3 regions of the Arthrobacter sp. D3-18 genome follow, and region 3 is predicted to be linked to each of the others. Evidence: predicted binding sites of a transcription regulator. Region 3 holds the regulator's gene; each other region holds the start of a gene.
What was found. Region 3 encodes HrcA, which represses chaperone genes, less so after heat shock. Its sites were predicted from a motif close to TTNGCACTCGNNNNNNNCGAGTGCNAA; they were not measured.

Region 1 (2,263 bases), 720 kb from region 3:
CACCACTGATGGATCAGGAAAAAGATACAGAAGACCGCGCCACGCAGGACTCCGGTGAGCCGGTCAACAATGCCAATGAAGAAGCGGCGGATACCAAGGCAACTGCAGCGAAGACAGGTTCCAGCGGGATTCTTCCTACAGAGGCGGCTGAAGATGATCCCCGGCGTTGGGGCGATGACTCCGGCTACGACCATGAGCAGTGGCTGAAGGAACAGAAGCCCCCGCACTGGGGCTGAGCCCCACATGCCAGCAGAGCCGGGCACTAAGGGCTGACCAAAACAAAGAAGAGCTTGCCTTGCGTTGATGCGCCGGCAAGCTTTTCTGCTTGTTGGGGATCGGCTGCCACCACTACCAAGCCGTCGGTGTCACCCGTCCCCAGCCATTCACCGGGCTTGCCGCCTTGGGCTGATGTCCAGAGAACGGGCACCGGGCCTGCAAGAACCTGGCTTTGCCGGGCCTCGTCATAGGAGCCAGCCGCCGTGAGGACCACCGTTACGAGCTGGCCGGGGGAGAGGAGTTGGATGGATGAGGGATCAGCCATCCTCAGGGGGACCGCTGCCGAGCCGGCAGGTGCGCCCGTCAGGAGTCCAGGACCCAGCAGGCTAGCCTCTGTAGGTATCTGCCCTCTGCGGAGGGGGGATGCAAGCTGACGGCCAACAAGGGTGCCGACACTATCCACCGATCCGGTAATTGCGAGATCGGATGGCACTCCAACGCTGGTGAAATCAGATTCTGTGAGGCTGCTACCTGACGGCAGGTCGCGGGCTGCTACGACGATGCTCACACGCTGCTCTGACGCAGGAGTAAGTTGCTGGACTGCGATGCCGGCAGCCACGCACAGCAGGAGCGCAACTGCCAAGCGGCGGTTACGTGAAATCCAAGAGCCAAATCCAACCCGCTGCCACCGCTGACCAACATGATCTCTTGGACGAGTTCGGCTGAACCGTGATGTGTTTCCGGCTCGGGAACGGGGTGGTCGGGCAGGAAAGCGGTTCAGCGGCGGCAAATCACCGGCGGCTGCTGCTGAACGCTGGGCGCGGGCGAGGAGGGCTGTGCGGGACGTAGATGGCATCCTGCCACGTTAGCCAGCGTCCCCGGGCCGCAGACAGCGGTCCGTTGCCCTATGTGGAAAACCTCTTAGCTGGCTGCAGCTGCGGTTGCCGGGGCTGCAGAAGGAGCAGCCGGGGCGGCCGGTGAAGCTGGTGCGGCCGAAACCGTGCTGCCCTTGGCATCGTGGGAATCAGTCCGGTAGAACCCGGAGCCCTTGAAGACGACGCCGACGCTGTTGAACTTCTTCCGTAGCGCGCCCTTGCACTCGGGGCACTCCGTCAAGGAGCTGTCAGAAAAGGACTGGACGATGTCAAAGGCATGGTCACAGTCTTTGCAGGCGTATGCGTATGTGGGCACTGAGTTCCTCCTTCAGGACAAAGTTCAGGTCCTGTGCAACACCGGCGGAGAAATTCCGCCTTAGCAGTCGCAGGGCCTGAGTGCTAATTCTATCATCGGTCGCTGTGCGGTGTACCAGCAGGTGTGCCGGACCTCACTTGCTGGGCCAGGAGCGGTCAGTCGGGCATCGCTTCGTCGGGCATCGCTCAGTCGGACATCGCTCCGTGGTGGAGCTGGACGACACCCGACGGGGTCAGCACCTGACGCACGGGGCGATCAAACGCCTCGGCGGGAATCGAGCCTGAAGGTAACAAATCGTCGTCGTACACCACTGCGATGGTGGCTGGCCGCTGACCGGCCGCATCGAGGCCTTGGAGAAGCCGGTCGTAGTAGCCGCCGCCCTGGCCAATGCGGTTTCCGTCCCGGTCCACTGCGGTGGCTGGCATGAAGATGCCGGCAGCTTTGGCAACCACCGAGCTTTCCAGGCGTTCACCCTCCGGTTCGTCTATAGGCGCATAGGCGGACCTCACAAAGGCCGTGGAAGGTGTCCAATACACCCAACTCAGCAACCGGCCAGGCTCGCAAACAGGCAACAGCACTTGATGCCCGGCCTCATGCAGGGATTGGATGAGGGGGATGGTGGGCGGCTCGAATGCCACACCGAGGTACACGGCGAAGGTGGCAGCGCCACCAGAGGAGGCCTCCGCTGCCCAGGCTGTGCCGTGCCGTGCAAGTGACTCGCCCGCGGCTGCTATGTGCTCCGGAGTGAGTGTCCGCCTGTGCAGCCGCCGACTGCTGCGGATGTCTTCCTTCGATGCCATCTGTGTCCGATCTGAGGTTCTCCCTGCTTGCCGAAGAGCAGGGGCTATCCGCTCCC
Region 2 (2,263 bases), 740 kb from region 3:
TCAACTTCGCGGGCGTTCTCCAGGAGGCGGGCTGCGATGGCTTCGACGGAAACCTCGATGCCGCGCTTGATCTCGCCAGGAGCGGCGCCGGCAGCAACGTTGCGGAGGCCCTCCTTAACCAGGGCCTGTGCCAGCACGGTGGCCGTGGTGGTGCCGTCGCCGGCTACATCGTTGGTCTTGGTGGCTACTTCCTTGGCCAGCTGCGCGCCAAGGTTCTCGTAGGGGTCGTCAAGCTCAACTTCGCGGGCGATGGTCACGCCGTCGTTGGTGATCGTGGGAGCGCCCCACTTCTTGTCCAGCACGACGTTGCGGCCGCGCGGGCCAAGCGTCACCTTGACAGTGTTGGCGAGCTTGTCGATACCGGCCTCAAGAGACCGGCGGGCAGCATCGTTAAAAGCAAGCTGCTTTGCCATGGTTGTGTCCTTTCAAGACAGAAAACCCGCACCGCTGACGGTTGGAATGATTCCAACGCGGCGGCGGTGCGGGGCTCCAGGAAGTTACTTTACGACGATCGCAAGGACGTCGCGGGCGGACAGAACGAGGTACTCGTTGCCGCCGGTCTTGACTTCGGTTCCACCGTACTTGGAGTAGATGACGACGTCGCCAACAGCTACGTCAACCGGTACGCGGTTGCCGTTGTCATCGAAGCGGCCGGGGCCGATTGCAACAACTTCGCCTTCCTGCGGCTTCTCCTGTGCGGAGTCCGGAATTACCAGGCCGGAAGCCGTGGTCTGCTCTGCTTCGAGCGGGCGAACAACAATACGATCCTCAAGAGGCTTAATCGAGACCGACACTCGGACTCTCCTTTTCATGAGCTGATTCATGGACTAAGAACTAGGGTGCCGGAGCGTACAACCGTCGTCGCGGTGCCGGAAGACGCTTGGCGTGATTAGCACCCTCCGGGGGAGAGTGCTAACAAGACTCTATGTAAGCGTTAGCACTCGGTCAAGGCGAGTGCCAGCATTTCGTCATGAGTGAACCTCCGTCACCGGCCGGTGAGGTCGTCCAAATCGTAGTCTTCGCCGTCGTCATCCTCGTCCAGCGGAGCGTTGCCCCGATTCAGATACAGCACCACGGCAGCGGCAACAGCTACGACGCCGGAGATCACCAAGGTGATGATTCCACCGGTCCTGGCGCCGCTATAGAGTTCGCGGATACCCCGCGCTTCATCAGTGGCGTCGTTAACGCTCTTGCCGGCGACGGAGTAGGTGGCGGCATTGAAGGAATCCAACGCGAAGATGATGATCAGCAGGCCGATGCAGACCACCGCGATCACAGCCCCCGCTATGAGGGCGGGACGGGCGAACTTTGTCAGGGTGGAGGTGTGCGGGGCTGCGTTGTCTTCCATGAAAACAACCCTATCCGGCTGATTCACCGGTCACCCTGTCAAGTGTTGCCCCGTTAGGCTTGATCCCATGCCTCACACACCGCAGGAACAGATCGCACCCTTGTTGACAACTGAAGGATGGGAACTTCTTGCCTCCTTGGGGCCGTACCGGGAAGCCGACTCGTTCGGCGTCAATGCCGATCTCCGAAAAGCGGGCCACTCCCCCGAGCTCGTGGCCGCGGTCCTCACGCAATCCCGCCTGCGGACACGTGCCGAGGCCAAGTTCGGCGAGTTTGCCCGGCAGATGCTCTTCACCCAAGCCGGCTTGGAACAGGCCACGCGCTTGAACGTCGCCGCACGGCACGCGGAGCGTTTCGTGAAGGCCGGCATCTCGCACGTTGCAGACCTCGGCTGCGGCCTCGGTGCCGATTCCATGGCAATGGCTTCCATGGACATTTCGGTCACAGCCGTTGAGATGGATGAAACCACTGCCGCCTGCGCCACCATCAATCTCATGCCCTTCCCCCACGCCAACGTGGTTCACGCGGATGCAACCTCCGTGGAGCTGGACGGTATGGACGGGGTGTGGCTGGATCCTGCCCGTCGAACAACGTCCACCTCCGGCACCAAGCGGATCTGGGACCCTGAAGCTTTCTCTCCCCCGCTGTCCTTCGTGGAGCGTCTGGCGGCCACGGGACGCGCCATCGGCGTCAAGATGGGACCCGGCATCCCCCACGATTCCGTGCCCTCCGGCTGCGAAGCCCAGTGGGTCTCCGTGGGCGGCGATGTGACCGAAGTGACCTTATGGTTCAACGCAGTGGCCCGCCCCGGCGTGCGTCGGGCCGCGCTGGTTATCGGCAGCCAGGGTGCCGCTGAAATCACCAGCGGCGCGGATTTCGACGGCGGCCCGGTAGCCGCCGTCGGGCCTGTTGAGGG
Region 3 (2,263 bases):
AGCTGCAGCTCCGTGCCAAGTGCCGCCGCCGTCATGGGAACGCTCAGGGTGGCATGGAGGTCGTCGCCTTCACGCATGAACATGGAATCGTTGTTGACCCGGATTTCGACGTAAAGATCACCGGCGGGACCACCGGCGGGACCTGCTTCGCCCTGCCCGGACAACTGGATGCGCGTACCGGTTGCGACACCGGCCGGTACCTTGATGGTGAGGGAACGGCGGCTGCGGATTCGGCCCTGTCCATTGCACTCGTTGCAGGGGTCTTTGATGACCGTGCCGAATCCTTCGCAGGAACCACACGGCGCGGTGGTCATGACCTGGCCGAGTATGGATCGGACAGCCCGCTGTACCTGGCCGCTGCCACCGCATATGTCGCAACGTTCCGGGTGGGTGCCCGGTCGGCAGCAGCTGCCGTCACAGGTGGGGCAAACAACGGCAGTGTCCACTTCAAGCTTCTTGTTGACGCCGAACACGGCGTCCTTCAGGTCGATGCGGACGCTGATGAGTGCGTCCTGGCCGCGACGGACACGCGAGGCCGGACCACCGTGGCCGCCACCGCCACCAAAGAAGGTGTCGAAGATGTCCTGGAACGCGAAACCCTGACCGGAGTAGCCGCCACCGAAACCGTTGTCGGTACCGTTCTCATTGCCAGTGGCATCGTAGACCCGGCGCTTCTGGGGGTCGGATAACACTTCGTAAGCGTGGGTCACGGCCTTGAACTGTTCCGCGACATCTTCACCGGGGTTTACGTCGGGGTGCAGTTTCCGCGCCAACTTGCGGTACGCCTTTTTGATCTCTTCCCCGGTGGCTTCCGGCGAGACTCCCAAAACGTCATAGTGGCTGCTCAAAGTCGGTATCTCTTCCTTGTTGTACTGCGGATGTTTCCTCGGACCGGTTTTCAGCCGCCGAGAATGCGGGAAAGGTAACGGGCCACGGCGCGGACGGCTGCCATGGTGGTGGGATAGTCCATGCGTGTCGGACCGAGAATCCCCACCTTGGCGCCGGAGCCATAGCCGGTAGCCACGACGGACGCCTCAGCTAAGCCGTCGTACGGATTTTCACGTCCAATGCTCACGGTGACACCGCGGGGATCATCCCCCATGTCAGACAACAACCGGAGCATGACAACTTGTTCCTCGAGTGCCTCCAGCACAGGGCCGATGCTCAAGGGGAAGTCCACATTGGAGCGGGCCAGATTGGCCGTTCCTGCCATCAGGATGCGCTCTTCGCGGCTGGTGTCACTGAGTGATTGCAGCCCCTGAGCCAACGTCTGCGCCAAGCTGCGGAGGTCAGGTGGACACAGGGCGACTACCGATGGAAGCACTTGCGGCAAAAGAGCCATCTGGGTGGCGGCGATGCTGCCAAGGAAGCGGGACCTCAGGAGCATCAGCGCCTCATTACTCACGTCAGAGCCGGCGTCGATGACCTTCTGCCCAACGCTGCCCGTATCTGCAATGAGGACAACAAGCACCTGCTTTGGAGCCAACAAGACGAATTCCACGTGCCGGACCAGCGCACGATTCGAATGCGGATACTGCACCACGGCTACCTGGTTGGTCAGCTGCGACAGGAGTCTTACGGTGCGCTCCAGGATGTCATCAACATCATCCGGGCCCTCAAGCAACGAGTGGATCGCCCTGCGTTCGGCCGCCGAAAGCGGTTTTACCTGGGAAATGCGGTCAACGAATAAGCGGTAGCCCTTGTCCGTTGGGATGCGGCCCGCGCTGGTGTGGGGTGCTGCAATCAGGCCTTCCTCTTCCAGGACAGCCATGTCGTTCCGGATGGTGGCACTGGAAACGCCGAGATGGTGACGCTCCACGAGGGCCTTCGATCCAACAGGTTCCCTGGAATGCACGTAATCCTCAACGATGGCACGCAGCACCTCAAGCTTGCGCGGCTCACTCATTGCTCCACCTCCTGACGACTGCCTTGGTCCCTACGACCGGTCTACGCGGGATCTCAATCGGACCTCCACACTTAGCACTCAACATGCCCAAGTGCTAACAAGTCTAGTATGAGCCACCCCGTTGCTAGCATTGAAACCTCCCGTGGACGGGTTCCGCCCGCGCCATAAACCAGCACAAAAGGTAGGAATCCCTTGGCTTTCGACAATTGGGGTCCGCAGGACCTGTCCGCTCCCGGCAAAAAGCAGCTGCCGGAAGTGGCTGTACAGCGGGGAATGGTCCTCGAAGACGTGCAGTCGGGCTGGGTGGGCGAAGTCACCCGTGTGGAGAAATCAGGTGGAATGCACGTTGTCTCCCTT

Region 1: a site for HrcA is predicted at 1,468-1,494, ahead of M1D89_RS08935 (FmdB family zinc ribbon protein). Genes of this name have one in related genera too.
Region 2: a site for HrcA is predicted at 935-961, ahead of groES (co-chaperone GroES). Genes of this name have one in related genera too.

The regions. Positions count from the first base shown of each region.
Region 1 covers NZ_CP096440.1:1,486,812-1,489,074, forward strand. Annotated here, with positions in the region: gene M1D89_RS08925 (AAA family ATPase) at 1-236, shown strand, start outside; gene M1D89_RS08930 (RcpC/CpaB family pilus assembly protein) at 263-859, opposite strand; gene M1D89_RS08935 (FmdB family zinc ribbon protein) at 1,138-1,407, opposite strand; gene M1D89_RS08940 (5-formyltetrahydrofolate cyclo-ligase) at 1,593-2,207, opposite strand.
Region 2 covers NZ_CP096440.1:1,460,941-1,463,203, reverse strand. Annotated here, with positions in the region: gene groL (chaperonin GroEL) at 1-413, opposite strand, end outside; gene groES (co-chaperone GroES) at 498-794, opposite strand; gene M1D89_RS08845 (hypothetical protein) at 986-1,348, opposite strand; gene M1D89_RS08840 (THUMP-like domain-containing protein) at 1,416-2,263, shown strand, end outside.
Region 3 covers NZ_CP096440.1:2,202,083-2,204,345, reverse strand. Annotated here, with positions in the region: gene dnaJ (molecular chaperone DnaJ) at 1-848, opposite strand, end outside; gene hrcA (heat-inducible transcriptional repressor HrcA) at 899-1,906, opposite strand; gene M1D89_RS12380 (DUF3097 domain-containing protein) at 2,099-2,263, shown strand, end outside.